Regions from separate parts of the Paenibacillus sp. N3/727 genome, predicted to be linked through region 2. Evidence: a T-box and tRNA genes for the amino acid it is inferred to sense, from the RefSeq annotation. Region 2 holds a T-box; the other holds one or more tRNA genes.
What was found. The T-box of region 2 lies ahead of MNQ98_RS07335 (valine--tRNA ligase). A T-box ahead of a tRNA ligase gene usually reads a tRNA of that ligase, here a tRNA-Val.

Region 1: it encodes a tRNA-Val, which carries the amino acid that the T-box ahead of MNQ98_RS07335 (valine--tRNA ligase) is inferred to sense. The anticodon was not compared.

The regions. Positions count from the first base shown of each region.
Region 1 is NZ_CP093336.1:2,115,363-2,131,014, reverse strand. Features, by position in the region: gene MNQ98_RS09395 (aminotransferase class I/II-fold pyridoxal phosphate-dependent enzyme) at 1-462, shown strand, start outside; gene MNQ98_RS09390 (DUF1292 domain-containing protein) at 525-848, opposite strand; gene MNQ98_RS09385 (copper amine oxidase N-terminal domain-containing protein) at 936-1,490, opposite strand; gene MNQ98_RS09380 (MBL fold metallo-hydrolase) at 1,704-2,441, shown strand; gene MNQ98_RS09375 (DUF3892 domain-containing protein) at 2,527-2,763, shown strand; gene MNQ98_RS09370 (GNAT family N-acetyltransferase) at 2,842-3,288, opposite strand; gene MNQ98_RS09365 (hypothetical protein) at 3,609-3,875, opposite strand; tRNA gene MNQ98_RS09360 (tRNA-Val) at 4,016-4,088, shown strand; gene MNQ98_RS29610 (hypothetical protein) at 4,250-4,372, opposite strand; gene MNQ98_RS09355 (hypothetical protein) at 4,369-4,638, opposite strand; gene MNQ98_RS09350 (helix-turn-helix domain-containing protein) at 4,643-5,032, opposite strand; gene MNQ98_RS09345 (hypothetical protein) at 5,281-5,463, opposite strand; gene MNQ98_RS09340 (hypothetical protein) at 5,852-6,283, shown strand; gene MNQ98_RS09335 (hypothetical protein) at 6,486-6,701, shown strand; gene MNQ98_RS09330 (hypothetical protein) at 6,953-7,183, shown strand; gene MNQ98_RS09325 (hypothetical protein) at 7,220-7,399, shown strand; gene MNQ98_RS09320 (hypothetical protein) at 7,499-8,542, shown strand; gene MNQ98_RS09315 (DUF6414 family protein) at 9,335-9,928, shown strand; gene MNQ98_RS09310 (N-acetylmuramoyl-L-alanine amidase) at 10,418-11,149, opposite strand; gene MNQ98_RS09305 (stalk domain-containing protein) at 11,550-12,275, shown strand; gene MNQ98_RS09300 (hypothetical protein) at 12,777-13,514, opposite strand; gene MNQ98_RS09295 (ATP-binding protein) at 13,624-14,928, opposite strand; gene MNQ98_RS09290 (LytR/AlgR family response regulator transcription factor) at 14,925-15,641, opposite strand.
Region 2 is NZ_CP093336.1:1,643,519-1,659,170, reverse strand. Features, by position in the region: gene radC (RadC family protein) at 16-705, opposite strand; gene MNQ98_RS07360 (Maf family protein) at 758-1,363, opposite strand; gene MNQ98_RS07355 (DUF4321 domain-containing protein) at 1,385-1,627, opposite strand; gene MNQ98_RS07350 (SPOR domain-containing protein) at 1,765-3,144, opposite strand; gene murC (UDP-N-acetylmuramate--L-alanine ligase) at 3,315-4,694, opposite strand; gene MNQ98_RS07340 (bifunctional folylpolyglutamate synthase/dihydrofolate synthase) at 4,701-6,077, opposite strand; gene MNQ98_RS07335 (valine--tRNA ligase) at 6,110-8,776, opposite strand; T-box leader at 8,881-9,164, opposite strand; gene MNQ98_RS07330 (LysM peptidoglycan-binding domain-containing protein) at 9,415-10,815, opposite strand; gene MNQ98_RS07325 (RluA family pseudouridine synthase) at 11,042-11,956, opposite strand; gene hemL (glutamate-1-semialdehyde 2,1-aminomutase) at 11,953-13,248, opposite strand; gene hemB (porphobilinogen synthase) at 13,289-14,290, opposite strand; gene cobA (uroporphyrinogen-III C-methyltransferase) at 14,595-15,652, opposite strand, start outside.

The DNA of each region.
Region 1 (15,652 bases), 470 kb from region 2:
TATGAGACCGAGAACTGGCTTCGTGAGCACTACAACATAGAGGTCGAACTCAGTGATATGTACAACATTTTGTGTTTGATCACACCTGGAGACACAACGGAGTCCATTGAAACATTAGTCACCGCTCTCCGGCATATGTCCAAGACTTATAATAACGTAAACGAAATTAATGAGCTGATCGTTAAAATCCCGGAAATTCCTCAGCTTTCTCTAATCCCTCGGGACGCGTTTTATGGCGATACAGAAGTTGTTCCGTTCAAGGAATCTGCAGGACGGATTATTGCGGAGTTCATTTATGTATATCCGCCGGGTATTCCTATTCTCCTGCCGGGCGAGGTTATTTCCCAAGATAACATCGATTATATTATTGACCACGTAGATGTCGGACTTCCGGTTAAAGGACCAGAGGACCGCAGCATTCAAAACGTTAAGGTCATTGTTGAGGCCGACCCGATCTTCTAAAAAAGGCGGGAGAGATCAAAGACCCCAGTGCGTTGCACTGGGGTCTTTACGTCTAACATATACTATTCCTGAGCTGCTACCAGCTCGTTATAAGCTGCTTCAACCGCATTCCATTCTTCTTCATCTTCGATATTGTAAAGAACCATTTCTTCATTCTCTTCTTCCATACGAAGAATGACGCCGTCTGCTCCCGGATTTTCACGCTCAAGAAGAAGTGCATACAGTTTCTCGTTAACATCAAATGTCTCTACGAGTACCATTTCCACTTCTTTGCCATGCTCGTCCGTCAAAGTAAGCACAAACTCTTCATGGTCGTGGTCGTGCTCATGATCGTGATCGTGACCGCAGCCACATGCATCTCCGTGTTCATGTTTGTGATCGCTCATTGAGTAATACCTCACTTCAGTTAAAATTATCTACTCCCGTATGGTAACATGGAAAAATAACTAGGTCAATTTACCAACACCAACACATTAATTCAAAACTGTAATTACTTTTTCAGCCACTTTTACAAAGCTGGATTCAGCTGAAGTCTTGATGTAAAAGCCGACGGAATACTTACCGACTGTGTTGAAATCATAAGTGAAGTCATCCGTACGGAACCAGAAATTATCTTTACTATTCTTGACTTCCTGGGTCTGTATATCCGTCACTTTTCCGGCCGGATCCGAGATCGCAACTTTAACCGAATGGATGTTATCATTTAATGTATCGATTTGGCTGAACACATTAAATTTCAGTTTGCCTCTATTTACGTTCCCGAAAACAGTATTTCCTTTGAACAGGAAAATATGCACATTGGGCTGGATAATAATCACTTTTCCGCTATCCTTGTCCCAATGTACCGCACCATTAATATCACGGACCGGAATGTATGTTTTGCCTTCAATCAGATAGCCCCCGTCTTTCAGCTCCTGGCCATTCATCCATACTCGTACATGTTCTTTAAAGGAATCCGCAAACAACAAAGAGCTTCCGCCCATTAATGAAAGGACAAGTGTGCAGGCCATTAGTTTTTTCCATTTCAATTTCATATAAACGCATCCCTCCGCTACTTTTTCTAGTTGTTATATGTGTATACTACAAGGTAAAAAACAAAGTTGCGCAGATACAGGTAATTAATGGTCAATTTTTTTAAGTTAAGGATAAACACATAATAATCCGTGTAAATATACAGAGAATTCGTTAAAATATACCTATTAGCTTACTCTATTATCATTATCGCCTGGAGGTTGAGTTTATTGACACTAAAACTACAAATGCTCGGTACCGGTGGTGCTTTCGCAAAGTCTTTTTTTAATAACAATGCACTTATCATTGACGAAGACTTTACCCTTCTTCTCGACTGCGGTGTTACAGCGCCTATGGCACTTCATCGTCTCGGTCAATCCTTTGAGTCTGTGGACGCTGTGCTCATTACGCATATTCATGCGGATCACGTTGGCGGTCTAGAAGAACTGGCGTTCAGAATGAAAATGCAATACAACCGCAAAATACCGTTATACATAGCTGAAGCGCTCGTTATGCCGTTATGGGAAAACACTTTGCGTGGAGGATTGTATCAGGAAGGATCAATCACGTCTCTGAATGATGTATTTGATGTCCGTCCACTTCAACCAGGGACAGCAGTTGATATATCACCGGGCATTCGGGCCGAGCTTATCCAGACACGGCATATCCCGGGGAAGGACAGTTTCTCCATCTATTTCAATGACCGCATTTTTTACAGCGCAGATATGATTTTTGATCCGGAACTGCTAAATCGATTGGTGAACGAACGCGGTTGCGAAGTTATATTGCATGAGTGTCAGCTCGAAGGCCATGGTGCGGTTCACACCACACTAGAAGAGCTGCTGAGCCTGCCGGAGCATATCCGTAAACAGATCTATCTCATGCATTACGGCGACGAAATGAGAAGTTATGAGGGCCGTACGGATACAATGCAATTTCTCGAACAGCAACGTATTTACGAGTTGTAACAGCAGATAGATATCTTTATTCCAGTCCGTTCATGAATAGAATGCTGGGTGTAGCGGGGAAGCTAGGTGTGGGAGGCGATATCAAATGAACAATGATCAACAAGCAGAAGTAATAGCCGTACGTAAGAACGGTGACGGTGACATTGTACAGCTGAAGCTCGATACAGGCTCTGTCGTAGACTACAAGACAGCTCAACAAATGGTTCAGAACAATGAAATTAAGAACCTGAACGTATTTCGTGGGCGGGACAATGAGATGCATCTTCGTTCCAATGCCGATGGCGACCCGAGCAACAACCTTGATAATATGCCGATATTTTAAGAAAAACGTCTATCGACTTAACAAAGACCCCGAACATTGATTCGGGGTCTTTTAGTTAGAATGGCTATAATTTTACGTTTATTGAAGTTGTTTTTTCATCCGTACATGGGGTATCCCGGCATCGTCAAAAGGCTCGTCCGAAATGGTAACGTAACCGAGCTTACTGTAAAAAGCTTCCGCCTGGCATTGTGCATCGAGCACGGAATGTAACAGCTTTAGTTCACGAGCTTGAGTCTCCATAGCCATTAATAGCACACGACCCAGACCTTTGGAACGAAATGGTTTCCGTACGGCAATACGCTGCATTTTGGCTGAATCTTTATTGTAATATGTTACCCTGCCTGTTGCCGCATATTCCCCTTCGTATTTAATCAGGATATGATGCGCGTCGGCATCCAAACTATCAAGTTCGTCGATCTCAATATCTAACGGTACCTTCTGCTCAATCACAAATACTTCCTTACGAATGTCCAGCGCTTCACGCAGTTGCTCCTCTGTTGTAACATTGATGATTTCTGCTGCCAATACAAACACCTCTTTTATATGGGGAATTTCCTGCATCACTTCGCCGGATATAGATGAATTATTATACAAAATTTTTGTTTTCCTGTATAGTAGAGTGAAATGTATACTATTGGAAGGGAGCGGGCGAGCAGGCATGGATATGGGATGGACTATTTTTTGGGCTGTCGTCATTTCAGTACTGTTGATTTACCCCATGTTTTATACCATCAAAAAAGGTTATTCCCGCAAATGGGATGATGAATAGAAAGCAGACCACAAAACCGTCAGCTCTTTCCGGGCGACGGTTTTTTGTCATGCTGTTACCGTTGAGGTAATCTCGACTATTTCACTGAATCTCGAAGACTATCCTGCCGCTTTAGAGACGGTTCAGGAATCAGTCTCTCTCCCCGTCCCCGGCCAGACGAATAAACATCTTTATCGACTGAACGGTCATAGACATTTTGCAGTACAGGTACGGCTGGCGCTTGTAGGTTTTCCATCTCTACGGACGATCTTGAGGAAATACTGCACCCACCGAGCATTGGGACAGCCAAAAGCACGGTGCAAATTCCAATCCCACTTAATCTCAGATGCTTTCTTACCATCATGCACCCTCTCTCCTTCTGGAAAAATCATGCTTTCCTTTAGTCTGAACCGGATTATCAGATTTTATAACGAGAAAACAATTGACACCTGTGAAGACAGCTGATAATATATAAATTGTCTTTCGAAATTGCATATTTTTCATGATCTGTTAGCTCAGCTGGGAGAGCACCATCTTGACAGGGTGGGGGTCAGTGGTTCGAGCCCACTACAGATCATCACTAAGAACCCTTGCGTAGCAAGGGTTCTTTCTTGTTTCATAAGCACTTCTTCTCTTTATAATTTTAGCGATTGACGCAAAACTGACGCAAAAAAAAGCCGATAACCTATGCAATTTAGCATAAATCATTGGCTTTGTTTGAAATCAATGTCTTAGTCATTACTTCATATTTATAATATCATCTTCATCAAAATACCTAATCACAGTCTCCTTCTCATCTTGCTTCCTAAATATGAACCCTTCTTCTTTCACAGTGACAGTGTCAGATGGTTCGTGAGTCATTTCATACCTCCTATTTCAAGATTTTTATTCATGAGATCATAGACTGTTCTCAACTTAATACTTGTAAATTGATGAATATTCTTTGCTGTAAGGTTGTTAGGCAACTCTTCATGCGATAAGGTATCTTTAGTACTACTGATTGGCTCTCTTGTTGCTATCTTCCTTTCGCTTTCTTCATTTAGCCCAGCCAAATACTTAAGTAAAGCTCTGTTCAAGAAATGATACAAGTTATTCATTGCTTGCTCAGATGAATGATCATTTTTCATATAATCATCTCCTCCCTTTTTCATTATTTAATGAAGCTTTTATAAGACTTTCTTCATATTCCAATATCCATTCACGTTTGATACGTGGTTTATTTCCATATTTGAAGCTTTTTAACTTTCCAGTACTGATCAACTTAGATACAGTTGATCTACTTAGCCTAAAATAACTCATTACATCTGAAATTGTACAAACAGGAGGAAGAATTTCTGCTTCATTATTGTGCTCGTTTTTAATAGAGGAATTAGTAATATCTTCTTTGATATTGATTGTAACTTGTTGTGCAATCTCATTCTTTAACTCCTGCTCCCTCTCTTCCATTAATAATTGAAATCCTTTCGCAATAAGTTTTAAAAACTCTTCTTCATATGGTTCCAGTTTTCTATTCTTAGTCATGACAAGTCTACCTTTCCATATAATATAGTGATCCAAAAAAAGCTAAATGAATTACCAATGAAATGCTGCTACTCAAATAAATAAAAACCCCATAGGTATTCACCTACGAGGATGCAACTTTATCATGATGGATTTCTATTGAAATTCATTTTTTAATAAGTCATATTAATCACTTCTACCTATGAATTTGAGTGGTGTTTAATGACGTCCTGTAATCACGATACATTGATTTTACAATCTTATTTGCATCAATAGTCGCTATCAGCAGAACTCATTTTTGTATTAACTGATACTTCAGTATTCGTTTCTTCAATCGATGAGGAAAAATTCAGTATAGTCTTATTTTCTCGCTTTTCGAGAACAAGTTTTATTCCTTTTACTATCAAATCTAAAGCCTGATCCTCATACGGTTCGAGTCTATTAATTTTCATCCTTATTTTTCTCCTATTGAATAATAATTAAGCTTTAATACTCTCTAGGCTATGAGAAGAGTGTTGTTTATAAGTTCGCGTTCCAATTAAGCTTCCCTTCCTACAACATTCAATTTTATTATCGTAAAATCAGTTGACCAAAATTCGCAGCAGCTTGCGCTCAAGATCAGGAAGCATTTTATCCCCCTATGCAAACATATGTACCTTATCCAACACTGCTATTATTTCAACCTTCATCTTCAAAGGCACTTGATTCATATCAAGACTATTTTTATCCACTTAAGTATTATATAAATCTCTATTTTTATGTAGAATTTTAACTTCATTAGTCTGCAAAATGATGATATAATTACTGAGAAATAATTCCTTTTAAGGAGGTTTTTTGATTTTGAGACTACATAATACACTAAAGTGCTTATTGATCTCTACTGTCATGTTGTCAAGCATCAGTAGTATTGCAGGTGCTTCAGAAAGCATTGCCACAAATAGCGGACAACCTAGCAATCAAGATGGTGTTTCATTTGGTCAAGTTCTACCGTTTGGAACAGGAAGTTGGAATTTTAATATACGTTCTAGTGCTTTTACGCTCTCAAATGGTACAATTACTGTATACTCTAACCCTGGAGTGAATGATGAACCTAGTATTGATAATTTTGTGGCAGTCGAATTATATAAAGATGAAGGTCTATATGCCAATAAGGTATTGAGCGGAACCAAATCTGATTCCGCAACCTTTAAGAATCTTACAGGAACCTTTTATGTAAAGGTTTTTAATTACAATTATCCTTGGCTTTCTGGAACATATACTGTGATATGGTAGTTGGATACAAACTCTAATTTTTTTCCGGAGTAAGCCTGTCTTAGTAAGAATAAGATAATAAAGAGCCGCAGGAATACGGGACTGACCCCGGTTTGTGAGACAGGGATCAAAACACCTTGCAAGTTTAAGCAGCCAGTCGTCGGAAATCCACCGGTGACTGGTTGTTTATTTTCGCTTCAGAGCATTTAAGGGAGAAATACTAATGTGGAATAAAGAAATAAAGGTAGCCATACAGAAGAAGCAGCAGCTAACAATCCGCCTGATTGACGGAGAAGTACATGAGGGAATACCAGAGGCTTGCACGGATCGGGTGAAGCTGCGAAATGATAATGGTGTGATATATATACCTCTTGCGGATATAAAGCATGTGAGTCGTGTAATAGAGTTAAAATGTAAAACAAACTCTTTTAACAAATAAGCTGTTTCAGCATTTTTTAAAATAAAGTACATTGAGGAGATCCTGTGAAAAAACAATCTGCACCGGCAAACGGGAATATTGTAAAAACAATCAATTTATAACACTATTCCACAAATCAACTCTACCTTCAAATAATATCTTGAGCACCTGTCTTAAGGCCCCATATGAAGTGTAAATAAACACCTAGACTTAAGCACTATAAAAAGTTAAAATCAAGTAATTATTTACATGTTATGGGAGGTAATAGATACATGAATTCTATTTTCAAAAAAATTCTCACTATCTTCTGCTTGTTCATTCTACTTTTTTCAGCTAGTTTCCAACCCAAAGCAAAAGCAAATCCGGGTTTGGCCATACCTGCAGGAATTGAAATCGGCGCAGGTGCATACGTGGGCGTTGCGTTGGTATTGGCAGGTACTGCAGGTGTATTGGGTTACACAGAGTATAGTGATGAGATCCATGCACATGCACAGAGGGTATAGGATGGTGCACAAGAAACAGTTAAAGAGTCATTTAGATTGTCGATAGAAGCTGCTAATGCAGCGGGTAGTTATGCTGTTTCTTTGTCTCAGGATGTGGTTAATTTTTGGAAGTCTGTGTTTCCAGAGATGATTGATACAGCTAATGCAAATGTAAATTATGTGGTTAATACTCCTACAGGCACTTTTAAATACTCTGGGTCTGAAAGGTTGGAATAGAATGCAAGTTATAACGGCAGTAGTTATGTAGGCGGATATATTGTACTGAGGTCTAACGGAGGAGATTGGCAAGGTTATAACGGTTCGAGACAAGTTACTTTGTCTAGAGTGTACGATAATGCTGGGGTTTTTAGATATATAGGATTATCAGCACCTGCGGTATCTGAATGGCAAATTAGAAAAAATGTAGATTTAGGATCTAATAATTCATTGACTGCTTTAGTTGCATTAATGAATGGTGCTATAAATCCGTATTGGCCTAATGACAAAATTGAATTTAAAGCAGTAATACCTGCATCTACACAGGCACAAAACACATGGATTGATCCGTCGATTGATAGCATGTTACAACGTGATCGGGCAGGCAATCCGCAGATACTTATACCAACACCTACATTTGTACCCAAAGTAGCTCAAGGTGTACCAAATGCGGGGCAAGCGTTACAGTGGGACGGTACGCAATATAAGCTAGGCAAAGACGTTTACACTGGCCCGATAGATTGGGATATCCCTAAGCCAACGATTAAGGATAAAACAGTTGTTGTGCCATTGCCAAATGCCGATGGCATTATAACAAATACAAAAATAAATGATTACACTTGGGACGGTACTGGTGTATCGGTTATAAACAATGATATTGAAATTGATGAAAAAAGAGTAGGTCATATTTTTAGAGATAGTGATGGACATTTTACTGAGGATACAGCCGAGAATCGCGAAGAATTATTAAATACAGCAAATGAGGATAATTATTTAGGTGAAGATCAGTATGGTAACGATTGGTACGCGAAAAATAGAGACGATGGGTCACAAATATGGGTACAAGCAAGAAATAATAAAATTATAAATGGTGGACTTAACCCTACTCCAAGACCCTATAATGATATGAGTGGTCTCAGCAAACCTACAAAACCACCACAAAAAATATTAAATATTGCAGGTGAAGAAGTAATGTCGCTATCAGAATTAGAGGCTTTTAATGCAATGGTTGATTTCTTGGAAGAGTATTATAAGAGAACAAAAGCCGATGAAATCGGGGGTCTTCTTAGCAGTTTAATAATCTTAGATGATGGAATTACTGCTGATCCGGCTGCCTGGAAAGATTGGATCCAAAGTGTTTCGCGAATAAAAGAAAATAATTAAAATTCATTAGCCACTAATCGTGGATTTCTGTGGTATCAATCGTATCAGCTTAATTACAATAGGCATAGTTATTGCAAGGTGGTAACCATCTATAACAATCAAAGACCCTACCAGCATATAAGCCGGTAGGGGCTGTTTTTTGATTTGTCTTACACCGTGTGGTCAGTTCCTATTGCACTATCTACTTAAATTTTCATTAAAAACTGTAGGTAATTCATTCCTTTTTGTTATTAACCTTTCCTCTTACACCCTTAATCCGTGTGATTAAGTCACCTATAAAAACCACGATCAATAAGACAAACGAATGTAGTAAAGGTTTAACAAAACTCGATTGTTCATAAATAAAGTATGCTCTCACATCAAATCATCTCATTTCAATACCAAATCGGTATTACTATTGAAGAGGGTCTAATATCCTCATCATACGATCCGCCAGTTCCGTTGCTGTTTGTTGTGACTCTAATTGTTTTTTTGATTTCGTAATCTCCAACAAAATTACCGTTATTATCAAAAAAACCAGGACCCAATTCTCTATAATAGTATTTAAGAAACGTATATATATCTTCTGTAGTAGAATTCAGAAAATAATACGCTCCGTATCCAGCTACACCAGCAGCAACAACTTTTTGCTAACCTATTGTCCAGTTTTGCGCCCAAGCGGCAAAGGATGCTGCAAAAGCTGCTTTAGTTGCTGCGTTGAATTTTTCACTCAAAGACCGATCTTCGTTCTTCATGTATGTGTAAGGTGTTGGATAAGAAGTAGCTCTGGTTTGCAACTGCGAGTTAAGTATATTGTTCATTTCTGTAATTGCTTCTGGTGATGCATCTTTTAACCTTATATTACCACTACCAACCTCAAAATCAACTAATAGTGGTAGTGTCGATATCCCATTTATCATTTCATCACCAAGTGCTAAATTACTGTACAAATATAATGGTAACAATCATTATGAGGAAACAGTTTCTTTAACCCAAACCGACGCTGGAAAAGAAATCATCTCTAAACAGTTACATGATAACGCCCTTGATGATTTTGTAGAATACCTTAACAAAAAACAGCTATTAAATATTATAACCGATGCTACAAGCGGAGAAGAACAAATAGGTAATTATGTGAAAATAAAGTCGACTTTCAATTTGTTTGATTTAGATTATTTAAAAAATTTAACAAATTCCGATTCTATGCGAGCTATAATTTCGCTTACTACCGAAAACCTTACCACACCAAAACAGAGCAAAGGTAAGCAAAATCAACGCCTCGAACCTGCAGTAGAACGAGGTATCAGAGCCATTGATACTATATTAAAATATTTGACTTCTATACTCCCTACTCAGTTGTATCTAAAGCAAGGTGGTTACATCGCTCCTTTAGTCCGATTATCTTAGAGAAAGTAGCAGTGAGCTTAATTTCAAATATGGCGAGGGCTCCAGTATACAGGTAACTTTAATAGGTAGGGTAACTAAAATATTTAAATCATTCGAAACTAATATTTTTAAAGAGGACGGAAATTTCATTGAATTATCTCGAGGAGTTAATGAAGTGGTCGAGTTAGTGCTTTGTGAAATGAAATCAATAAAAAAAGGAGATGCTATCGTATCTCCCATCGCTATTTATTTCGAATAAGGGTCCTGTTTTTTGACTTCTCTTTCATTTCTGCTTTAGTCGCAGCTATACGATCAGATACATTCTTGAACTCTTTATCAAAGAGTTCTTTTTCTTTTCGCGTTTGCATAAACCCTTCACCGCAATCAATAATGTATGTTCTTTAATTATGGTAATACATCCTAACATTTATGAAGGCGGTTTTAGGGATGGTTTCAGGATGATTTATGTATAAAATAACCCCACCAGCCTAAGCCAGCAGAGTCTATGTTTTATTTATGAGAAAGGTTATTTATAACTCGACTTAGCACAATCGCCATTTCTTCCCGTGTGATCGGAGCGCCTGGACGACTACCATCAAAATATTTTTTATCAGTCATGTCTTTCCACACTGCTTCGGCCCAAGGACTCACAATATTAATATCTCTTTCCTTTGTCACTGGTTTCCCCTCCTTTTTATTTAGTCCGAGATACTTAGCTATACCTTGTACATGCCCCTCAATCAGTGCGTCAATGACTTCCTGACGCTTAAGCTTGGCAGCATCCGAAGCCACATCGATAAACAGGTTCTCTGTCAATACGGCTGGCATTTTGCTCTCGCGAACCATGTGCAGGTTCTTTGCTTTCTGCCCCCGATCGATCACGCCAAATGGTTTTAATGCGACCATGATCTCCTTGTGAAGAACATTCTGTAAAGCTACAGATGCCGGCTGTGAATTGATATATCTAAAAGTCTCAAAACCACCGGCTCCACCCCCAGCGTTACAATGGACAGAAACAAGAATATCAGCTCCAGCTTTATCTGCCGCTTTGGTTCGTTCAGATAACTCCAAGAAAACATCTGTGGATCTGGTTAGCAGCACCTGCACACCGTCATAATTATCTTCCAGACGTTTCTTTACACCCAAGGATACATCCAGCGCAATATCCTTTTCTTTCAACCCATTTCCGACCGCGCCGGAATCTTTACCGCCATGACCTGCATCAATCCATACCTTTTTCACGATCACTCACCGCCTTTACAGGTTGCTTTACAGCTTATTGACCCAATACAGCAAAGGGCTTTAACAAGGATGCCTTGTAGAATTGCCTCTACGGTCCAAACTAGCAAACCGGTTGTTAGTCCTACCGCAAGGACAAGGATAATATATAAGATACTCTAGTCTGGTATTTTCGGTGTTCGCATAAGCCCAGCAGACATAATAAAAGCAGCTACTCCCAAAACAAAAGCCCCGGCAAATATACGCCAGAGCCATGTTTGAGCGGTTCTCAATTTTGTCTAATCTATGAAGTGCATGACCCTTCCCACTCTCTCTATATAAAAACTACTCCCAAAATATAAAACCCCATCCAAAATCTTCCGTAATAAGTGTTATACTTGACTAAAAAAGGAGATGTATCATTTTGAACAAAAAAATCATTAAAACCGTCGCCACTTTAGCGCTCGGTATGATGATCGGATCCGTAACAATTGCAGCAGCTGCCCCTGGAACTATTCAAGCCGTCCTATCCAAATTCTCGTTTGTGGTGGATGGTCAAAAACAAACCCTCAAATCAGACCCGATTGTATATAAAGGCACCACATACCTTCCGGTTCGTGAGGTTGCTGAGATGTTAAATGCTGAAGTGTCTTCATTCGATAACAAGGCTAAGAAAATAGAATTAAAGACAAAAGGATTACAAACAACATCAAATCCCCAATTAGGTTCTAATCAATCAAGCGCACCACAAACACCATTGAAACTCAAGCTCAATGAAACTGCTACGAAAGGTGATATGACAATAAAAGTGAATAGTGTAAGTTACACGGATTTCATCCCTTCAAAGCCTGGAGAAACGTCCGGTATGCTTGCAGAATCAGGACACAAGTTCGCCATAATCCAATATGAAGCAACACTTAACGCAGAGCCTACGGACAGATTCGCATGGGGTGCATTAGATTTTTTTGATCATGCTGTTATCGGTAGTAAGAAAATAAGTTCAGCCACTTCCTACAACCATAACAATTTGTTCGCCGGTGAGACTAAGATTATTCAAGTTTCGCTTTCTCTGCCAGAAAACTTGGATATTACCTCTGTCACTTTTAGAAACCCTAGTAATAACTCGATTTTTGGAACCCTAGATCTTTAATAATCTCCTCCACCTCTCGATTGTGGGAACAACTGAGAGAATAGGTTGGCAACTATACGCCCAAGTCCATTGGGCGTTATTATAATTTCATGCCATCCTCGTTGGAGCCCTGTCTCTCTTTATATATAAGAACCCCCCGGATAACCGAGGACATAAAAAAAGCAGATTGATTTTCACCATGATAAAGTCTCCATCTCGATTCTTTGGGAAAACGCGCAAAATCGAAATGGAGTATAGCGGGGATCGGCAGCCGGGACAGTACCGCACTTCTGGACAAAATGTCCACACGTAGCAGGGCTTGTCTGAAAAAAGGGCAGCACAAAACGCGACCACGCAAAAGAACTGCGGGACGCGTCTATTTAGAAGATTTACATTGCCTGTGCAGATGATAAAGGTATCACCAGCATGGAGAAACATCCGCCGCCGCACGTTTTTTTTCTTTTCCGCTTGCGCGGCGGAGATATGACCCAACTTCTTAACGCTCTACAAGTTCGGTCATTATTATTCAGTAGGGAGTAAAATCTCGTTTCCTTCTGCAACGCCAATTAAAAATTGGCCTACTTCTTTTGGAATATATGCTACCAATTGTACAATGTCTATACCAGCAACTTCGGTATGAATGTAGTAATTGCCATCGGAAGTTTTATATAAGGTATCGCGGGCACTGATGACTAATTTGCTATTTGGGTTCACAGCCGTTTTTGTAGTCTCCCGCCAATATACGATTTTATATTGAACTTCTGCATCTTTAGGAATTTCGCTGAAAAACCGCCAATCTTCCATGTGTTCATTTCTAACATAGTCTATAATTTCACGGTTGTCGGTAATCGTGCGGAGCAACTGACTTTCATCTGCCGACCATATCTCAATTTTCTGTTTTTTGGTCATGTCAAAATCATCATAGTCAACATCTGCCATTGCTTCACGAATGTCCTCGGCCATTATATTTCGCATGGAATCGGAATTCATCTCACTCATGGCTTCATTCATGGCCTCATTGACTGTGGCCGTAACAAATTCAACCATTGCTCCAAAATCACTGGCGGCTATTGCTTCTGCGACAGCCTGACTTGTAATTTGACTGATAGAATCTGATATGGCCCCATCTGTCGCCTCATTGATACTCTCAGACACAGCTTTTTGAACTGATCGCTCAACAATCCTTTGTGCGCTAAGTGAACAGCCTGATGTTGTTGCTACCATGAAAATAACCAATATTGATATAGCTAATTTTTTCATTAAAATATCCTCCTTGCGTCGCCTGTTTTTGTTATAAACAGTATAGCGCCACCACAAGGAGGATTTATTGATGTTGTCAAAATTGAACACTGTACTCGTTAAAATTGGTTTATAGGCCATAAAGCACTATTTCTATCGTAAAAGACTCAGGTTGACTTTTAATACACAATGATCCGTTCGGTTCCACCTTTTGCAGCACACTTTTAAGCCCCAAGCCGTGACTCGTCCGGTCAGTCTTGCTTGATACCGGAAATTTCCCTTCCCACGCGCCGACTTCTTCTGCTGTTGCATTTACGATACTGATGACCAACGACTGATTGACATAGGCCAAGACAATACGCACCCAACGCCTCTCTTTCGGTAATTTTTCACAAGCCTCTCGTACATTGTCAAGCAAATTGCCAAAAATAGTAGACGCCTGATCAAACGTGAGCTTCAAATCCGCAGGCACATGGACATCTGTTTCCATGGTGATATTGGACTGCTTCAATTCTGCAATTTTTATGTTCAGAATCGTATCTAAGGTGGGATTGCCGGTCATCACCGCTTGTTCGTAGTGACCGATCTGACAGGAAGCCTCCCACAGATAATGCTCCAAAGCTCCCTGATCCCCTTGCGTGGCGAGTGTCGCCGCAGCGTTTAGGTGGTTTCGCACATCGTGATGTATGGTGCGTATTTGGCTGTGGAGCCGCTCCAACTGTTGATAGTGCTTGTTTTGCAGTTGTAACTGCTGCTCCAGTAAGTGCCGTTCACGGTCGGACTCGGTAAAAGCGGCAAAGCGGTCGAATAGCACAAACAGCGCAATGTTAATAAACAATAAAGCCAACATGACCACGATCTCAATCGTGTAAGCATAAGGCCCTTCACGGCTCATAATGTGATCAAACATCCCAAAGTATACCAGAATACTGATGACCGAGATAGCTGTGAGAAGTGCCCATATAGAGGGCGGAACCACTTGCCGCCTCTTGCGGCCAATATATCCTGTTGCCTCAAGTATAAGCCAGAAGCCCATGTGGTACATAACCTCTATAAGCCAATTGTTTTTATTGGGCATTGGCGTTACAACCAAATCATAGGCGGAAAGCCAAAGACAGGCCACCACAAACAACACAAGGCTGAACAGGACTTTTTTTCTTCGGTTTGTTTCACGAAAAAGAGGCAACAAAAGGAGACTACTGATCAATGTTGCAGGCGGCGTGGAGGTCGGCCGATGATGCGCCAAAATGAGCCGCCACACGATGGCGGTTATTGCTCCTAATCCAAGAGCCAGAGCAAATATTTTGTTTCTGCTAATGGCAGGTCGGCCATAAATACGTTCGTACAAACGAGCGACTAATACCATATCCACAAGTCCAAACATGAATTGCAGCAAAAACAGATATACGAAATCAATTGACGGAAAAATGTTCATTGGAAACCTCCCCGCCGTTTGAGAAAGGATATATGACCCTGTTTCAATACTATTTGGTATTTACGGCTCACCGGCAGCTCTACACCTCCGGCAAGTTCCACCTCGTCTTGTCTGATTACGCGGATACACTCCATATTTACAATATAAGATGCGTGAATTTGGGTGAACAGATTTGCGTCCAGCGTGTCCGCGACCTTTGAAATTCGCTCATAGTATTCCACGGTTCCCCCTATGCTGTGAATGCGCACTTTTCGCCCGGCTCCCTCAAAATAGGAAATTTCCCGGTACGGCAATTGCCGCTTTTCATGGCCTATCTGAAAAAAGAAAATCTGGTTTTCTCGCCGGATGTGCTCAACTGCGTCCTGCAATACGACTTTCAGAGCATCAAATTGCACTGGCTTGCACAAAAATCGGAACGGAAGCACCTTAAAAACCTCATAAACATACTCCTTGTGACTGGTAACAAATACAATAAGGGCGTCCCGGTCTGCTTTCCGAATACAGGCGGCGGTTTCAATTCCGCTGGTGTGCGGCATTTCAATATCCAACAAATAGATATTGAATCGCTCTTCGGTTGTATTCATATAGTCCATTAACTCAGCACCACTACCGAATACGTCCAGAGATAGGTTGCCGAGCTCCATTTTCCATATCATATCTTCAATTGAATTGCACACCGAAATGTCATCGTCGCAAATTGCTAACTTAATCATTTTGTCCTCGC
Region 2 (15,652 bases):
ATCTGAACTATTATATTACATCAGGCCCCGTTCCTTCAAACTTACAAACGCTCCATCTCCAATAATCAAATGGTCCAATACATCAATTCCAATAATATTCCCAGCTTCTACCAAACGGGAGGTCAGGGATATGTCTTCTGGACTCGGTGTAGGATCGCCGCTTGGGTGGTTGTGTGCACAAACCAAAGACGCACTGCTGCATTTGATTGCGGCTCTAAACACCTCGCGAGGATGAACAATGGAGGCATTAAGGCTTCCCATGGAAAGCGTTTCTTGGGCTATGACGTGATTTTTCGTATTTAAAAAAAGACAAACAAAATGCTCTTTCTGGAGATAGCGCAGCTGTTCGCTCAACAGTTCCGCGGCATCACGCGGACTGCGTATAATCACCGGCTCCATATGTCTCGAACTGACCAATCGTCGTCCGAGTTCGATACCCGCCTTCAGCTGTACGGCTTTAGCGATTCCGATTCCTTTAATCTGTGTTAATTCTTCAATGCTGAGGTCAACGAGTTGACGGATACTGCCTACCTGCTTCAAGATCCGTTGTGCCACGTGGATGGCGGATTCTTGCCTAGTTCCCGTCCTTAATAATATCGCTAGCAGCTCAGCATGACTCAAGGCGCTCGCCCCATAAGACATCATGCGCTCTCTTGGTCGTTCTTCATGGGGGATGTCGCGCAGCAGAAATGCGGGCGACTCCATATATTCCCCTCTTTTCCTGTGTCTAAATCATAAACACGGCCAAAATCTAAAATTAAGATAATACATCCATTCCCATCTCTGAAAGCATATCACTAAGCAAGGATATCGGCAGCCCTACGACATTGAAGTAGTCACCCTCAATGCTGTTCACAATAGCAGCACCGAGGCCTTGAATGGCATAAGCGCCGGCTTTGTCCACAGGTTCGCCGCTCCGTACATAGGACATGATCTGTTCATCGTTTAACGGCTTCATGCTTACAGACGTTATCCGGTGGCGAACAATACTCTGTCCGGTCAAGGCATCCACGCAGGCTACGCCTGTATACACCTGATGAGTACGCCCCTGAAGCATGGAAAGCATTCGTACGGCATCTTTATCATCCGTCGGTTTCCCAAGTATATCACCCTCTAGTACGACAATCGTGTCACTCCCCACGATGATTGCATTACTGTCCGATTCGGACAGCTTCCGGTACACTGCATCTGCCTTGCGCAGCGAAAGGGTCTCTACAACCATGCTGGGTTCCCAGCCGAAGGGTGTGTCTTCATTGGCATCACTCGGCATGATTTCAAATGGTAACCGAAGTGAAGCTATTAATTCTTGACGCCGTGGAGAAGTTGACGCCAGTATGATATGTCGCGATGCCTTCTCTTTCACGAGGGAATGTCTCCTTTGTTGTTAGAGCCTGCGATACAGCCAAACCGCCGTAATCATTCCGATCAAGCCCAGCAGGCAAAGTTTGAATTCAATGTTAATATCATAATTTATGATGTCCAAATTAGCTTCGGGCGACCACTTCAATGTTGTAGAAGTAGTTAGAAAAGAAAGAGCTTTGACAGGCAGCAGCAATTTTGCAATCCAAGTTCCGGTTAGCCACCCCAGCAGTATAAACAAGATAAGCACTCCTGCGTTTTTCTTCATTCGTCCTCTTCCCTCGCCATTTTTTGACACCCTAATTATTATACGGTGAATCGGTAAGCAATACAAACAGAAATCCGGCTTGGGGAACTATTTCCAGTTCCCCTGCCGGATTTCTGCGGTCGTTTGCGGTTTTAGGACTAGAAGCTTTCCACAAGCTTCCTTTGACTCATGATGTAGTTCATCATTCCTGCTTGAATTTCCCACAAATGCCCCTTAGATCGATTTTTGTTGTATTCTGTCAACGCTGTAATAGCTCCGCTCATTTCCTGCTCCATAGTTTTAAGGCTTGCCCCTGTCTCCAGACTCATTCCAGGAGATACAAGCTTTACTGCTTCTGTCCACTGAAGATGAAGACCAGTAATCGTCTTCATGGTCTCTGCGTCCACCGGTCCGGGGGTTTCCTGACCCAATAAGGATGCTGATAGAGAGCTGAGGTTGGCCGCCAGATCACCACTCACTTCAAAGAAAATGTCAAGCGCGGCCGCCTCCCCGGCAAATACAGCAGATTGGGCACCAGGTAATACGATCTCCCGGACATAAAGCTCAACACCTTCACCTTTCAACTGACTGCTAAGCAGTTTCGCCTGCTCTCGATCCGGTGACACACCGGCGTATACGCGGTTCTCCGCAGAGGAATCTCCAAAGGCCGCAATACCGGATTGAGTCAGTTCACCCTTAGCCTGCTCTGCTCTTTCTGCTGTGCTGAAAACGCCATACTGTAGCATGTAGAAGGTCTGCTGAGGGATCGAAACAGATACAGATGCTGCTTCCTGATCGTTAATCTCCCCGTTTACAGCTGCATTTTCTGGAGGTAAAATCCCCGTCCCTTGGCTACTCTCTATGGTTGTGTAATCCTTACCGGAATCCCCGCCGTTAAACATCGACAATACAACCGTTCCAAACAGCAATCCCGTGACAATCGCACCTGTAATAGACCCTGCAAGCTTCCACACAGAGTTTGGTTTCTTAGAGCGATAGTATCCGTAATCATTCCTGGTGTTAGAGGGAACTTGTTCAACTACCAGGTATGACTGATCTCTGTTCTTACCATCGAGCGAATCATGAATAAAATCATGTTCTGACGAATACTCATCGATTTCGGGATACTCTGAATTCACATTCTCAATGTAAGGCCGCTCCGGTCTATCGTAGCTCCACTCATCCTCATAACGCTCATGGTCGTACTGTTGCTCCATTCGCCGTTTCTCCGATGCCAAGCGACCGTTAACACGGAAATTCTCAAAGCGATTGTTTTGATTAACATTAAGATTTGGATTACGATTATCCAGCAATTCAACAGGCAGCGGTATAACACGGAAATCCTCATCTCCTACCTCTTGGTATGAAGGTGACTGTACTTCTTCCCGGAAAAAGTCCTGCTCAAAGTCATCGCTTACACTCCCCGTATCAATGTCAGGCTGCAGGCGGGATCTGGTATGTACTTCTCTTTTATGTCCGCTGTCTTGTCCATTGGGAGTTTCACGCTCAAACCTTATTGTCATACGCGCTTTGTTCATTCCACTGCACACCTCACTTGTCTCCTTATCTATAACTACCTATATGATAGATTCAGGAAAGTTATGTGCGGATGCGGACAAACTGAAAACAAACAACACCCGCACATCCTGTATAAAATAACAGGACATGCGGGTATCGAATGAAATATGAACTCATTTTGTTATTAGACTTACTTATTTTCTTTCAAGGATTGCGCCAATGCAGCCCCAACTTTCCAAATGTCCCCCGCACCCATAGTCAAGACAAGATCACCTGGTTTCACTCGTCCTTTTAGGTCATGAAGAACTTCTTCTTTGGAAGGAAGGTATCTTGCTCCTGCATTGCTGTTCTCTACAATCAATTCAACCAATCTGGCAGAGCTTATGCCTTCAATCTGCTTCTCGCCAGCCGGTGAATAAATATCTGTGATAATTACTTCATCTGCCTCCCCGAAAGCACGGCTAAATGCATCAAGCAAGAAAAAGGTTCTGGAGTAACGTTGCGGCTGAAACACAGCAATGATGCGTTTTCCGGTCGCTTTTGCTGCACTGATTGTAGCTTCGATTTCAGTGGGATGATGGGCATAATCGTCAATCACGAGTATATCATCCGTTTCGCCCAGCACCTGAAAGCGGCGCTTGGCCCCGTTAAATTTGAAGATACCTTTTACGATATCCTCAAACGGTACGCCAGCCTTTAAACAGGTTATCACTGTAGCCATCGCGTTATACACGTTATGTTTCCCCGGAACCGACAGCTCAACTGTTCCCAGAACCTGCCCCTTATGAGACATCGTAAAGGAAACATGACGATCTCCAAGTACCAGATCGCTGGCCATATATTCCGCGTCGGCATGAATTCCATAAGTGGTCACTTCTACACGATTGAGCTCCGGCAGTATAGCTTGTATGTTCTGATCGTCCGCACATACAACCGCAGTGCCGTCTTCTCTGGTTTGAGTCAGGAACTGCACATAAGCTGCCTTTAAACGATCAAAATCACCATCATAGTTCTCCAAGTGATCGGCTTCTATGTTTAAAACGACACCAAGCCACGGGTGATATTGCAGGAATGAACCGTCACTCTCATCTGCTTCGGCTACCACATACTCGCCTTGGCCCGCCTTGGCATTCGTACCGACATTCATAATTTCTCCACCAATAATAAAGGTCGGATCGACTCCGCACTCCTCCATAACGAGCGCGATCATAGAAGAAGTCGTCGTTTTGCCATGGGCTCCCGCTACGGCAACACCCTTACCTTCATTCAGCAGTCTTGCTAGCATCTGAGCACGATGAAGAACCGGGATGTTCTGCTGTTCCGCAGCTACCCGCTCCACGTTATCTCTGGACAAGGCTGTCGAATATACGACCAGATCAGCCCCTTGTACCTGCTCTGCTGTGTGGCCAATATATATTTTGGCGCCTTTAGCCGCCAATTTCTCCGTCAATTCCTGGGATGCCACGTCAGAACCCGTGACCTTGTATCCCATTTCCAGCATAACTCTTGCAATGGCGCTCATACCGTAGCCGCCAATTCCTATAAAATGAACATGTTCTGAAGCATTCAACAGTTATCACCAACCTTTTTCAGAATCGGAAAGGCCCAGGAGGTTGGAACGCACGTCGGCAATCAGATATAACGTGCCCGACACCACCCCAAGATCCTCCGCTTCCGTCCGTGACTTCAACAATTCAAGTGCGTTTTTCCAGTCTGGTTCTATGATGATTTGCAGCGTATGTTTGGCGTGTTTCTCTTTTATCTGCTCTACGATGTCACCTAACGCCTTGGCGTCCATTTTTCTCCGGAAATCCGGTTCGGTCAGGATAAGCGTATCCACTATAGGCAGTATATGCTTCAAATACGTTTCATGATGCTTATTTGCCAGCATTCCCATCATTAAGTTCAGATTCTGGTATTTATAAATGTTCGGAAGGCTATGGGCCAAGGATTCGGCTCCCTCCGGGTTATGGGCCCCGTCTACAATAATCCGGGGAGAGGAGCTAACCTGCTCCAATCTTCCAGCCCACTTGGTATCATGAAATCCCTCTTGGATATGTTCATCCTCAATGACAAAAGCCATATAATGACGAAGCACTTCAAGACTCATCATTGCACAGGCTGCATTCGCACATTGATGCTCACCCTGCATACTTATGCCAATATCCAAATGGCGGAATGGTCCCGAGTAGTGGAAAGTCTGCCCCTCTTCATTGCCCCCCGTCCGCTCATAAGAGAATTGCTCACCTACCAGATACAGTGTCGAACGGTTCCGCTCAGCTGTGTCCTTCAACACTTTGATTGCTTCAGGCTGAGTCACCGTGCTGACAACAGGTACACCCGGTTTAATAATTCCCGCTTTTTCCGAGGCAATCTCTGCGACGGTCTCTCCCAAAATATCCGTATGATCCATACCAATATTGGTGATTACTGAAATGACCGGATGTACAACATTTGTCACGTCCATCCTTCCACCAAGGCCCGTTTCCCACACGACAACATCCGGGACACTATCCACAGCATAATACAAAATGGCAAGGGCCGTGGATACCTCAAACATTGTCGGAGAACCAAGCTCCGTTTCGGCAATTTCCTGAACGAGCGGATGCAATCGGTTTGCCTGCTTAAGCAATGTCTCCTCAGAGATATCTTCCCCATTAAACTGAAACCGATTAGTAAATTTCGTAATGTAAGGAGACGTAAAGGTTCCAACATCGTATCCACTTTGCAGAAGAACCTTGGTCAAATAAGCACAGGTCGACCCTTTACCATTCGTGCCTGCAACATGAATGAACTTTAGACGCCGCTGCGGATTTCCCAGCCGTTCAAGCAATGCTTGAATACGTGCCAAACCAGGCCGGATACCGAACGGTATCAGTCCGTTAATCCAATCTACTGCTTCCTCATATCTTAGTAGAGGGGCTGACTGAACAGCCCCATTATGGTTACCCATGCTTCTCACCTTCAGGTCTTATATTAGTTATCTTAGCCTTTCAGTTCTTCAATGCGGGCGAGTACTTTGTTTCTCTTCTCGGAATAGTCCGCCTGCTTAGCCCGTTCTTCCTCAATCACTTTCGCTGGAGCCTTAGAAACGAAGCCTTGATTACTTAGCTTCTTCTCCACACGATCTACCTCGCTGGTCAAGTGTTGAACTTCTTTTTCAAGGCGAGCGATCTCTTGTTCAATATCGATCAGACCAGCTAGCGGGAGATACAATTCAACTCCTGTTACGATGGCCGTCATCGCTTTATCCGGGGCCTCAAGGCCAAGAGCAGCTTGGTACTCTGAGGTGTTACAGAAGCGACGGATATAATCCGCATTACGTTCAACAATGCCCAGTACGTTCGCATCGGCTGCACTGAGCATCAGCTCTATTTTTTTACTCATCGGTACATTTACTTCAGCACGGATATTACGAACGGCACGGATAACGTCCATCAGCAGATCCATTTCAGCCACAGCTTCTTTGTTCTCCAAGGAAGCGTCATAGGTCGGCCAAGAGGAGAGCATAACAGTCTCGCCTTCATGCGGCAAATGCTGCCAAATTTCTTCCGAAATAAATGGCATGAATGGATGAATCAAACGCATCGTACGATCGAGAACATAGGCAAGTACAGACTGGGTCTTTTTCTTTGCAGCTTGATCCTCGCCGTAAAGCGACAGCTTCGCAAACTCAATATACCAATCACACAAGTCGTCCCAGATGAAATTATAGAGCAGTCGACCTGTTTCGCCAAATTCATAGGCATCAATTAGACGCGTAATATCACGTGAAGTTTCGTTCAGACGGTGAAGAATCCAGCGATCCGCTGTTCCTAAATCTCCACTGATGTCGATATCGCTATGTTTAAAGCCTTCCAGATTCATTAATGCAAAGCGGGAAGCGTTCCAAATTTTGTTAGCAAAATTCCGTGCCTGTTCCACCCGTTCCCAACGGAAACGAAGGTCTTGACCCGGTGTGCTGCTTGTCGAGATCATATAGCGCATTGCATCGGTACCATATTTCTCGATAACTTCCAGCGGGTCCACCCCGTTGCCAAGTGATTTCGACATTTTCTTACCATCGGCATCACGAACCAACCCGTGCATAAGGACATCTTTAAAAGGTTTCTCATCTGTAAATTCGAGTGCCGTAAATATCATACGAGCTACCCAGAAGTAAATGATATCATATCCAGTAACCAGGACACTTGTCGGATAATAACGCTTGAGATCCTCGGTGTCTTCCGGCCATCCTAAAGTCGAAAACGGCCAAAGCGCAGAACTAAACCAAGTATCAAGTACGTCCTCATCCTGCTTCATGTTCGTGCTTCCGCATTTGGAGCAGGCGGCAACTTCATCATGAGCAACATGGATCTCTCCACATTGTCCGCAGTACCATGCCGGGATCCGATGACCCCACCACAGTTGACGGGAAATACACCAATCACGTACATTTTCAATCCACTGGAGATACGTTTTCTCGAAGCGTTCAGGTACAAAATTAACACCTTCACCTGACTTTTGCGCTTCAATCGCTCTTTCAGCCAGAGGCTGCATCTTCACGAACCACTGGGTTGACAAATAAGGCTCTACAACGGCGCCGCTGCGCTCACTGTGACCTACTTGGTGGACGTGATCTTCAATTTTAATGAGTACACCGGACTCTTTCAAATCATTTACAATTTGTTTCCGGCACTCGCTACGATCTAAACCTTCATATTTGCCAGCATGACTGTTCATCGTACCGGTTTCATCCATAACCGTTATTTGTGGCAGGTCATGGCGAAGACCCATTTCAAAGTCATTCGGATCATGGGCAGGCGTAATTTTCACGGCACCACTTCCGAAATCTTTCTCAACATATTCATCCGCAATAACCGGAATTTCACGTCCGATAATAGGAAGAATCAACGTTTTTCCGATCATATCCTTGTATCTTTCATCTTCAGGATGAACAGCTACAGCCGTATCACCAAGCATCGTTTCCGGACGGGTAGTCGCAACCGTAATGCTGCCACTTCCATCTTTCAACGGATAGGTCAAATGATATAGATGTCCCTGAACTTCCTTATATTCAACCTCAATGTCGGATAATGCAGTACGCGCTGCAGGATCCCAGTTAATAATACGTTTGCCGCGGTAGATGAGCCCTTTCTCATAGAACTTCACAAACACTTCGCGGACAGCCTTAGACAACCCTTCATCCAGTGTGAAACGCTCTCTGGAATAGTCGAGAGAAAGACCCATTTTAGCCCATTGATCACGAATCGTATTAGCATACTGCTCTTTCCATTCCCATACCTTTTCAAGAAACTTTTCGCGTCCAAGATCATAACGAGTGATGCCCTGCTCACGCAGCTTCTGTTCTACCTTTGTTTGTGTAGCGATTCCCGCATGGTCGGAGCCTGGAAGCCACAATGCATCGTACCCCTGCATTCTTTTAACGCGGATCAAAATATCTTGCAATGTGAAGTCCAAAGCATGACCGATATGAAGCATACCGGTAACATTCGGTGGCGGAATAACAATCGTATAAGGATCTGCATCCGGACGCTGACCCGCATTGAAAAATCCGCCTTCTTTCCAGTAGGTGTACCATTTTTGTTCTGCAGCTTTTGGATCATAAGTGGTCGGCATTTGTGCCGAGGTTTGATTGTCCTTTTGTTCCATAATTCTCGTACCTCCGTTACTTAGTCAGCATTGCCATACAGAATCGTTTTAGCCGTTTCTACTTCTAAGAACTTTTTCATTAAAACAAAAAAAGTCCTTCGTCCTCAAAGGACGAAAGACTTTTGTTCTCTCGCGGTACCACCTTTGTTTCGCACCGTTGGTTCATGACTGCCTAGGTACGGCAAATCCAAGCGTTGCGACACTTTACACAGGTAACGGCTGCAGCCGGCATGCTCTAGCTTTTGTACAGGATCATCCATGTACTAAAGTTCAAGCAGGCAACTCCGGGGCGACTTCGGCAAGATGGTTCCTGCGGAATCTCTCAGCGCTACAATTCCGCTCTCTGAAGGCCATTTCTCTTCCTACTCTTCCCATTCACAGTTGTTTGTAATTTGCAAATGCTCTGTACAGTATTACCATATTGTATTCCAATATGCCTGAATTGACTATAGTCAACTATAACTTGCTTATTGTGTATAGTCAATATTTCAGGGTGTATATGCTTCAACTTTATCTATCAAAAGATCTAGAAGATATTCCAGCGCCCTGGACCCCAAAACCAAGCAGGCCGCCCCAGGATAAGTCCTCGAGTGGCCTGCTTGTGATTTTTCAAGAAATGTCTCTGTTCATACAAAGTATTACGGGATATACAGGACTTGGCCTTCCTCTACGCTCTGTTCCGACAACCTGTTATAAAGCAATAGCTCGCGAGGGCTCAGTTGGTACCTCTCTGCAATAGCCTCTAATGTTTCCTCACGCTGTACGATGCATAATCGAACTTTGCGAAAAGGAGTATCTTCCTGCCGTTTTCCCAGAAACAGCGACTTCCACTGAACATCTTCCGATGCAAGCGGTTCTGCATACTCCTCTGCCTTCTCATCTTCCTCACGTGCCGTGATTTCCTGTTCCTGAACGGTACGGCTTGACTGCAATAGCGAAGAAAAGCCAACACCTGATGAACTGCCCACCGTGCTGTTTTTACTCGTAAATGCCACTTTCAGTTCTGGCTTCGCTGGAGGTTCCTCTTGAACCGGAGACTCATCGGCAAGAAATACGGCCTCCTGAACAGAAGCAACTACCGAATCTTCCTTGTCCTCGGATGACTCATCCACCTCTTGATCTGAAGAAGCCAATACCGGCATTGAATCTTGCTCCCTATCATCTGTAATTTCTGAGAAACCGCTAGATGGACTCTGATCACTATTTTCCGATTGATCAGCCCGTTCAAAGTTCCATACATTCGGATTCGATTCCGATATGCTCTGTGCCGACTGAATGCTTGAGTTCGCAAACGGCGGTTCAGCTGGTTGAGATGGGGCAAATTTCTGTGATGGCTGCTCTCTATGTAACTCCTGCCCTGTAGCTCCATCCGCTGTATACAAGTTAACGGATCCCTGGTTGCCGAACCCAGAACCCTCCTGATGCTGCTCACTTTGGAACTCCTCATCGCGACCACTAGTCTGCGCATTCAAATCAAAGCCCGTTACCTGCTCATCCTGTGCATAAACTTCCTGTACTTGAGGGAAATAAAATGGCGACGGGTCCTCCGACTGAATAGTTTCATGCTGACGCACCGCCGTATCATACCCTAAACCATCTCCTGCAGATGAGTCGGGAGCATGTACCACTGTGATTTCCTCATTGTTCCAAGCACCGTCGTTTAGCCCCTGGACGGCAGCTTGAATACCTTTTAGCGAGAGTACTCCTGTGATATTCAGACTTCTAGTAGACAGCAGGTCGACATCGAAATTTTCAATCTCCACTGCAATATCGTCTAGCGAAGATACCCGATTCATAGGAACGGTGATTTCCACCGGAATCCAATGTTCCAGCGGCTCGGACTCCCCCGCTTCGGTGTCACCTCTATACAGCCCCGCCAATAGCAGATGGCCGCGAAGTGTCGCCTGCTCCTCCTGACTGATTACCTGGATATGCGGTATTAATTCAACCTCTTCCAGTTCATCAATTCCCGGCAGATCTTCCGATAAAATAATGCGTTCGTAAATATCAAACCGCAATCCGTAGGACTGGTCGAACACGGAAATGTCCTCCTTTCGGCATATACTATCCGCGGGCTGATCCCGCGGCATGAGCCCATTTTTGTCACTCAACTTATCTATATGCCAAAATTGGGGGAGCATGACTTTTTTGCTGACACTGTCCGGAAATCGCTTATTTGAACCCCTGTATCCCCTTCAATCCCTCACTTCGTAATGCCATGCCCAAAAATTAGAAAAAAAGAAAAAAGACCGTTCAAAACGGCCTTTATCTTAGAAAGGGTTTACTCGCTATTTCCGCCTTCAGCTGGAGAAGATCCTCAGGCCACGGGGCAGCAACCTCAATAATCTCTCCCGTAAAAGGGTGAGAGAAGCTTAGCCGCGCACCATGGAGCGCTTGGCGGCCAAAGCTGACAGAATATCCACCATACAGCGAATCTCCGAGAATGGCATGTCCCATATGGCTTAAATGGACGCGAATCTGATGGGTCCTTCCCGTCTCCAAGCTTAAATACAGTAGACTGGCCTGTCTGTACACTTCGGATTCAATGATCCGTGTCACGGCTGTCTGTCCAGTTAGCGATACACGACGGCGCTGGGCATGATGTCGGTCTTTACCAATAGGCAAGTCAATGACCTTTAAATCCGGTGACACACGTCCCTGGACAATGGCAACATAAATCCGGACAATCTCCTTCTGTCTCATCGCTTCATCGAGCTTGAGCTGGGCATACTCGTTTTTGGCATACAGCACAGGTCCCGTTGTATCTTTATCAAGCCGATGAATGTGGCGGACAGCCGCTTCCACTCCCGATGCTTCGTAATAAGCAGCTACAGTGTGGTTCAGTGTCGTCTCGGTTCCACGGTCATCCGGATGAACGGCCATACCGGCAGGCTTGTTCACGACGAGACAAAAATCATCCTCGTATAGAACCTCCAGCTCGCTCCACATCGGTTCGATGCCCGCCTCCCTCGCTGGGAAAAGAGACAGCCGCAGCCGATCGCCTCTCCACTGTATGCCTTCAGTATGCTGGAGCTTTCGCAAAAGCTTCTCCGGCATTCCAACGGTTTCAAGCAGCCACTTTGCCGTAGCTCCCTCACGATCAGACTGTCCAGTCAGAATTTTGCCCGGCGTCAGTTCCAGCCACTCACCGCGCCGAACCCAGTTCCCTTGGTAGCTCACAGGCTTTTAAAGGCATTGTAATTAGCTTCGATCGTCGCATCAATGTCTTCCTTAGTGTGCGCCGCCGATATGAACATGCCTTCGAACTGAGATGGAGGTACGCTAACCCCCTCCTGAACCATCGCTGCAAAATAACGGCGGAACAGGTCCATATCACTGCTCTTGGCCGTATCAAAATTGATTACCTTCTGGTCTGTAAAGAATGGGCAAACCATCGATCCAATTCGATTAATGGATAATGGTATACCGAATTCACGAGCATTCCGTTCAAAGCCAGCCTGAAGCTGTGCTCCTCGCTCTTCTAGTTGATCGTATATAGCCGGCGTAAGAAGCTTAAGCGTGGTATATCCGGCTGCCATAGCCAGCGGATTACCACTCAGAGTTCCTGCTTGATAAATCGGACCTGCTGGCGCAATCTGGTCCATAATCTCACGTTTACCACCATAGGCACCGACAGGCAGACCTCCGCCAATTACTTTTCCAAGGCAAGTTAAATCCGGCGTAACACCGAATCTTCCCTGGGCACAATGGATATCCACACGGAAACCAGTCATGACCTCGTCAAAAATAAGCAGGCTGCCATAATCCTCCGTTACTTTGCGTAGCCCTTCCAAGAACCCTTCATGTGGAGGCACAACACCCATGTTCCCTGCTACAGGCTCCACAATAACAGCCGCAATCTCGTTGCCAAAGCGTTCAAATGCCAGTTGTACCGACTCTAGGTCGTTATACGGAACAGCAATCGTATTTGTTGCCACCGCTTCAGGGACACCTGGGCTATCCGGCAAACCCAGCGTTGCGATACCTGAGCCCGCTTTAATAAGCAGACTGTCAGCATGTCCATGATAAGAGCCTTCGAATTTAATAATTTTGCTGCGGCCAGTATAACCACGAGCAAGACGAATTGCACTCATCGTCGCTTCCGTCCCGGAATTTACCATCCGGACAACTTCGACTGACGGTACGCGTTCACAGACAAGTTTCGCCATCTCAGTTTCGAGCAATGTTGGTGCTCCAAAGCTGGTGCCTTTAGCAGCCGTTTCACGCAGCGCTTCTACAACGTCAGGATGGGCATGGCCCATAATAAGCGGACCCCATGATCCGACATAATCGATGAAGCTGTTGCCGTCGATATCATACACGCGGCTTCCTTCCCCGCGTTCCATATAAATCGGTGTTAATCCCACCGATTTGAATGCCCGTACCGGACTGTTGACGCCGCCCGGAATATAACGCTTCGCCTCTTCAAAGGCGGCACGTGACGCTTCTTCTTTTCGCATACCTTGACTCATTTCATGCCACTCCTATCTGTCGCAATGACAATACTATTTTCTAACGGTTCCGGATCCAGCGGGCTGCATCTTTGGAGAAATACGTAATAATTATGTCTGCTCCGGCTCGCTTCATTCCTGTGAGCATTTCCATCACTATTGCCTGTTCATTAATCCATCCTTGCTCAGCAGCTGCTTTGACCATCGAGTATTCACCACTGACGTTATAGGCTACAAGCGGCAGATCAAACTGATCCCGCAGCAATCTCACAATATCCAGATATGCGAGAGCCGGCTTGACCATAAGCATGTCAGCACCTTCGAGCACATCACTTTCAGCTTCACGCAGCGCTTCCCGTACATTTGCAGGATCCATCTGATATGTCTTACGGTCGCCGAACTGCGGAGCAGAATCAGCCGCTTCACGGAATGGTCCGTAAAAGGCAGAAGCATATTTAACCGAATAAGACATGATCGGAATATGCTGGAAACCCTCTTCATCCAGCGCTGTCCGAATTGCTTGCACGAACCCGTCCATCATGTTAGAAGGAGCAATGATATCAGCACCGGCTTTTGCTTGGGAAACCGCTGTACGTGCCAGAAGTTCCAAAGATTCGTCATTCATAACGTCCCCATGGACATGCCCGTCACGTTCAAACGTATGAACCATACCGCAATGTCCGTGATCTGTAAATTCGCACAGGCAAGTATCAGCGATTACCAACAGATCAGGATACCATTCCTTAATGAGCCGTGTTGCTTCCTGAACGATCCCATCATCCGCAAAACCGGACGTTCCCACGCTATCTTTGCTTTCAGGTATACCAAACAGCAGCACAGCTGGAATTCCAAGAGCAGCAATTTCGTCCACTTCCTCTTTCAGCGTATCCAAGGAGAAATGAAACACTCCCGGCATGGATGAAATCTCAGTCTTTACTCCGGTTCCATAGGTTACAAAGATGGGTTGTACTAAATCTTCGATGTTCAGTACTGTCTCACGGACCATGTTGCGAATACCGGCACTTTGACGCAACCGGCGGTGGCGTACAATCGGAAAACTCATGTTCAATCCCTCCAGTTTAAAAAGTATAATGTCGAATGAACAAAAGATTTTTTGCCTGATCATCACTACGAATTCGGATTATTCTTCCGATCACTCTTGCCCCCAGATTTCTTTTATGTATTTATATATTCGTTGAAATCAGGGGACAGCTTATGCTTCCGATGCGAGCTTTCCTATGGAAAGCTTTCGGGCGAACGCTACGCTTCTCCAGAATAATTCCGCCTTCTTCGTTGAAGTTTTTCCATTCTTTAGTTCAATCCATATAGATTTGTAACGTATTTATATTTTATAAGTCCCTCATAAATCAATCACGGTGACGGCGCGGTTCGTCCTTGTTCCATTCACACAAAGCATCGACCAGGCTTTCGATTGTCGCTTCCTCAGCCATAATCGATACGTTTAGCCCTGCCTCCCTGGCCGTTTCCGCTGTCAGCGGACCGATGCAGGCAACAGTACTATCGCGAAGCAGCTCCAGTGGTGTGTGTGCGTCTCCAGCCATCCGTTCCAGGACACGCAGCAAGTTCGTAACAGTCGAGGAGCTAGTGAACGTAACGGCATGAATGCCGCCTTCCTCAAACAGTTTGAGCAGCTCGTCGTCATCTTCACCACACAGGACCGTTTCATATGTCTTGATGTCTGTCACATGCAGTCCCATCCGTGTCAGTTCTTCTGGAAGCCAGCTCCGGCCGAGATCTCCACGTGGAAGCAATATTTGCTGGCCTGCCTTCAACTCCGGTCCGAATGCATCCACAAGTCCTTCTGCCTGGTAGCGTTCCTTCAGCATTTCAGCAGCGATCCCCCGTTCACGTAAAGCACCCGCTGTTGCAGGCCCAACCGCTGCGATTCTAGCCCCTGCCAGAGCCCGTATATCCTTGCCTGACTCATTCAGGTGATGGAAGAAAAAGTCCACTCCATTCACACTCGTAAAAAATACCCAGTCATATTGATTAAGCTTATCCAGTGCTTGATGAATCTCCGATATGTCCAGACTCGAGGTCGGCATAACGGTCTCAATGACCGGGAATTCATATGGCTCACCGCCCAAATCCTCAATCCGACTCACAAGCTGACTCGCCTGGCTGCGGGCCCGGGTCACAAGGATCCGCTTGCCAAACAAAGGTAACTGTTCTGCCCACTTCAGATGCTCACGCTGCAGAACAACCTCACCAACGACAATAACCGCCGGAGGTTGGAAATTGGCCACCTTTACAATTTCTTCAATATCGGCAAGCGTTCCGGTAATCGTATCCTGCTCAGCACGCGTTCCCCAGCGCACAAGAGCCACCGGGGTCTCCGGCGGCCTTCCGTGAGCTATTAATTGGCGGCTAATATATCCAATTTTGGCTACCCCCATCATAAAGA